Regions from separate parts of the Thalassospira lucentensis genome, predicted to be linked through region 2. Evidence: riboswitches for the same ligand, from Rfam matches in the RefSeq annotation. Region 2 holds a riboswitch; the other holds the start of a gene.
What was found. A riboswitch is a leader RNA that binds a small molecule or an ion and turns the genes downstream of it on or off. The one in region 2 is predicted to bind thiamine pyrophosphate.
Positions count from the first base shown of each region.

Region 1: linked by a shared signal. The riboswitch ahead of R1T41_RS16665 (ABC transporter ATP-binding protein) and the one ahead of thiC (phosphomethylpyrimidine synthase ThiC) in region 2 are both predicted to bind thiamine pyrophosphate.

Region 1 is NZ_CP136684.1:3,436,828-3,439,301, forward strand. It holds gene R1T41_RS16660 (ABC transporter permease) at 1-789, opposite strand, end outside; gene R1T41_RS16665 (ABC transporter ATP-binding protein) at 786-1,610, opposite strand; TPP riboswitch at 1,601-1,712, opposite strand.
Region 2 is NZ_CP136684.1:2,000,477-2,002,950, reverse strand. It holds gene thiC (phosphomethylpyrimidine synthase ThiC) at 1-1,163, opposite strand, end outside; TPP riboswitch at 1,294-1,409, opposite strand; gene R1T41_RS09845 (cation diffusion facilitator family transporter) at 1,472-2,443, opposite strand.

The DNA.
Region 1 (2,474 bases), 1.4 Mb from region 2:
CGGTTTCAGGCTGTCGGGTTGCCAGGGCAAAGCCGCACGTAACGCCCGGTCGACAAGGAAATATTGCGTGATTGAAAAGGCACACAGGATCAGAAGGCAGGCAAAGACCATATCGATCTGAACCCGTGCATTGGCATGGAGCATCAGATAGCCAAGCCCGTGACTTGACCCGACCCATTCGCCGATCACAGCCCCGATGGGGGCAACCGCGGTCGCGACCCGAAAACCCGAGGCAAATGAAGGCAATGCGGCGGGCAGGCGCACATGGGTCAGCAACCGCCAGCGGCTGGCACCCATGGTGCGGGCAAGGTCAAGGAAGCCCGGTTCGGTGCGCGATAACCCGTCAAAAAACGCGACCGTGACAGGGAAGAAAATGATCAGGGCCGCCATGGCGATTTTTGAGCCCAGGCCAAAGCCCAGCCATAATACCAGAAGGGGGGCCAGCGCAAAAAACGGGATCGCCTGCGACACCAGCAGGATCGGCATCAGCCAGAACCGCACGGGGGCAAAAAGCGCCATCGGAAGGGCCGCCAAGGCGCCCAATGCCGCCCCGGCAAAAAGCCCGATCACGGTTTCGGCAATCGTGTATCTGGCATGATCAAGCAACACGTCATGACGCTTGATCAGGGTCAGCCAGACTTCATAGGGGGCGGGCAGCATATATTTCGGCGCGCCGGTCACTGTCACGACAATCTGCCATGTCGCGATCAGGGCGGCGATGATGATGACGGGCCGGGCGAGTTTCAGCAGACGCCGTTCGGTAAGAGGGGTGCGAGACGTGTTTGTCATGCCGTTCCCTCCGCCCGGTTGAGTTCCTCGGCAGTGGCGCCAAGCTGCCGGAGGAGTTCTGCCTGATGGCGGAGTATCTCCGGATCGGTGACATCACGCGGGATGCTACCCGCCGGAAGCATGGCGTCGCTCAGGACCGCAGGGGTGCCGCGCAGGACATGAACGCGATCACCAATCCGAAGCGCTTCGAGCGGATCATGGGTGACCAGCAAAACCGTTTTGCCGCGCAATACCCGTGCGGCGAGGTCCTGAAGGCGCATGCGGTTAAGCGGATCAAGGGCCGAAAACGGTTCATCCATCAGGACAACCGGGCGGTCTTCCATCAGGGTGCGGGCAAGGGCAGCGCGTTGCTTCATGCCGCCGGAAAGTTCGGCCGGGCGCAGGTGGGCGGCGTCTGATAGCCCGACCTTGGCAATCAGCGCATCGGCACGCGCAAGGTCGGGGCGTTCATTGCGAAGCACCGCCCCCAGAACGACATTTTCCCGCACACTGCGCCACGGCAGAAGCAAATCCTGCTGCGCCATATAGGCAACCCGGCCCAAAAGCGGCCTGCCATCCGAGCAGGCAATATCTCCGCCCGCCTCGCCATCGACCAGCCCGGCGAGATAGCGCAACAATGTGCTTTTGCCGACACCGGACGGGCCCAGCAGACAGGTGATGCTGCTGGCGGGCAGGGTCAGATCAAGATCATGGAAAATATCGTCGCCGTTAAAGGCCACGCGACCACCGCGCAGATGAATATCAAACGGCGTCGTATTGCCCGGCATGACGGGGGGATTTGGGGATGTTGCCGGTTTCGGCACTGGTTCTGTCTTGCGCATGCGATCCTTCCTACGCCGGTCTTAACCGGTTCAGGTTCAAAGGGTCGTCCGGCAACACCGAACCTCTCAGCCGATTCACGATCGGCCCCCCTGGAGATGACGGGACTATGCGCAGATCATGGCGGGACGTCAAGCATTGGAAAAAGTTCTTGATTTGTTCTTTCGTTTGTGGCATAAAGATAAAGTCAACGGGAGAAATGCACCCGGACCAAAATCCGCAAAGCCATACAGGCTCTGCGGGTTTTTGCGTTTGGGGCCGGATCAAAGAGGGGATTAGGATGCAGCGGCAAGGATTGAGGCAGGGCGGCGGGGTGGTCCGCAGGATATGGGTCGGGGGATGGCGGAGCCATTACGGCGGCGTTTCGCGTCGGTTCTAACAGGTTTCGAACACGCTTGTTTGTCATGACAGGAGAGGTGCGTCTTGTCGGGGAAGGGACCCCGAATTTGCCGAAAGCGGCAGCAATGGCAGCAGAGGCGGCATCGGATTGTGGCCCGTCGGCGGTGGACAGGTTGGGGCAGTGCGCCCGAAAACCGTCTGCTGGTGAAAATGGCAGCAGCCCGAGGTGTGTCTGGACGCCGGGGTGGCAGGCTGCCGCCGTGGCCGGAAGATGATCGAAGTGGGCAGCGAGCCCCTGGACCGTCTGCTGGCGAACGCCCGAGATGCGTCTAGGCGGCAGAGAGCCCGATGATTGTCCGTCGGCGACGGTTGCAGGAGGCCCGAGTTTTGTTCCGGCATCGGTGGTCGGTGGTCATGGCATCGTCGAAAGAGCCCGAAGTGGGCAGCGAGCCTTTGGACCGTCTGTGGACCATCGGTTGGCGGGGCTGGCGGCGGCCCGAGGTGTGTCTGGACGCCGGGGTGACAGG
Region 2 (2,474 bases):
GCGGCATCATTGGCATCGGCAATCGATCCCGGTCGCAATCCATCGCCCAGCGAAAAGGAAACGTCATAGGCCCGGCAGATATCGCAAATCTCGGCGAAATTCTCATACAGGAAACTTTCCCGATGATGATGCAGGCACCATTTCGCCATGATCGACCCACCCCGCGATACGATGCCGGTCACCCGATCGACGGTTAACGGGATGTGATGTAATCGCAATCCGGCATGGATGGTGAAATAATCCACCCCCTGTTCGGCCTGCTCGATCAATGTGTCGCGGAATATTTCCCATGTCAGGTCCTCGGCAATACCGCCGACCTTTTCCAGCGCCTGATAGATCGGAACCGTCCCGATGGGCACGGGCGAATTGCGGATGATCCAGTCGCGGATATTGTGGATATTGCGCCCGGTCGACAGATCCATGACCGTATCTGCCCCCCATCGCGTCGCCCAGACCATCTTTTCGACCTCTTCAGCCATTGATGATGTCACCGCCGAATTGCCGATATTGGCGTTGATCTTCACCAGGAAATTCCGCCCGATGATCATCGGTTCGGCTTCGGGATGGTTGATATTGGCCGGGATGATCGCCCGCCCCCGTGCAATTTCATCCCGCACAAATTCGGGCGTTACATTATCGGGGATCACCGCGCCGAATGCCTCGCCGTCGCGTTCGGCATTGGCCCGCATTTCCGCCCGACCCAGATTTTCACGGATCGCGACATATTCCATTTCCGCGGTAATGATCCCGGCCCGGGCATAAGCCAGCTGTGTCACCGCCCGCCCACCAATCGCGCGCAACGGTGCATGGCTTTGCGGGAATCTCGGAACCGCATGACTTTCACTTCCGACAAAGCCGTTATCTTCGGGTTTGATATCGCGCCCGGCATATCGTTCGGTATCGGAACGCGCCGCGATCCAGCTTCGGCGCAGTCTTGGCAGACCCTTGGCAATATCAATCGTGACATCCGGGTCAGTATAAGGCCCCGACGGGTCATAAACCTTGATCGGCGGTTCGCCCGCTGTGGGATGAACCGCAATTTCGCGCATCGGCACGCGAATATCGGGAAAGTGCGATCCGGCAATGTGGATTTTGCGCGATGCGGGCAATGCCCCGGTTGTGACATCGCTGGTGATATCGGTTTTGGTAGATGGAACAGACATAAAAGGCCCCTTTGCAATCAAGGCAATGGAGACCCAGTTCTGCGAGAGGCTGCTGATGAAAAATGCCGACCGATAAAAGGATCACCCGCCATGACAAAAGGGCGCACCCCATATGTCAAAACAGGTAAATATGCCGGCATCCGCACCATCCCTACGCCAGTATGAACTGGATCAGGTTCAAAGGGTCACTGCGCTGCAAAGCCAGCAGTTTCTCAGCCCCTTGTCGGGGCTCCCCAGGTGATCGATTGCAGGGTTACAAGTTATGCGGGGGATGTCAATCGGCGGGCACGGCCCAACGCGCCAAAAGATCAGCGCCCCGTTGCAAGCTCGCCATTGGAAACCGGAATGCCTTCCTGTCCGGCCTTGCGCGCGCGGCCCGTATGCCAGAATTCCGGATCTTCGGTGTAACCGCTGAATTCATCAAGATGGATGTCTTCGGGCGGTTCGGGATGGATGGTGATATCGAGATCAGGATATTCCGACCGGATGCTGTCCATCACCTGATGGCAGATGGTGTGCGATTCCCGCATCAGCATCCCGCCATCCATGATCAGCTCGATCTCGGCAAAGCGATGCACGCCTGATGATCGGGTGCGCAGACGGTGAATGCCTATCACCGATGCGTTTTTCATCGTCAGTTCGATGATCCGCTGGCTGTCCGATTCCGGCAATTCGGCATCCATAAGAACCGTAACCGACTGCCGCCCGACCTTGACCGCGGACGCAACAAGGAAGATCGCAACAATCCCGCCAATCACCGGGTCAGCCCACAGGAAGCCCGACATCCCCATCATCAATGCGACGATGACGGCAACATTGGCAAGGATATCGCTGGTATATTGCAGGGAATCGGCCTCGACCGCGACGGAACCCGACATGCGCGCCGCCTTTCGTTGCAGCAGCACCAGCCCAAATGTCATCACCAGCGACACGACCATCAGCCACACACCCTCCGTCGCGAAACGAAGCGGTTGCGGCTCGAACACGCGTGATGCGGCCTCGGCCACCACGAATATCGCGGCACCGATCATGAAGGCACACTGGAAAAGCCCCGCCAGCGGTTCAGCCTTGCCATGACCAAACCGGTGGTCATGGTCTGCCGGACGCCATGCACTGCGGACCGCCATGAAGTTGACGACAGCGGTACCGACATCAAGCATACTGTCAACCATCGAGGATAACAGACTGACCGAATCGGTTAGGAACCACCCGACCGCCTTGATCGCAATCAGCGTCGCAGCAATGACAATAGAGGCCGTCGTTGCCCGACGTGCCCACATTTCCCTTTGCGCGATGTCAATGACAGGACAT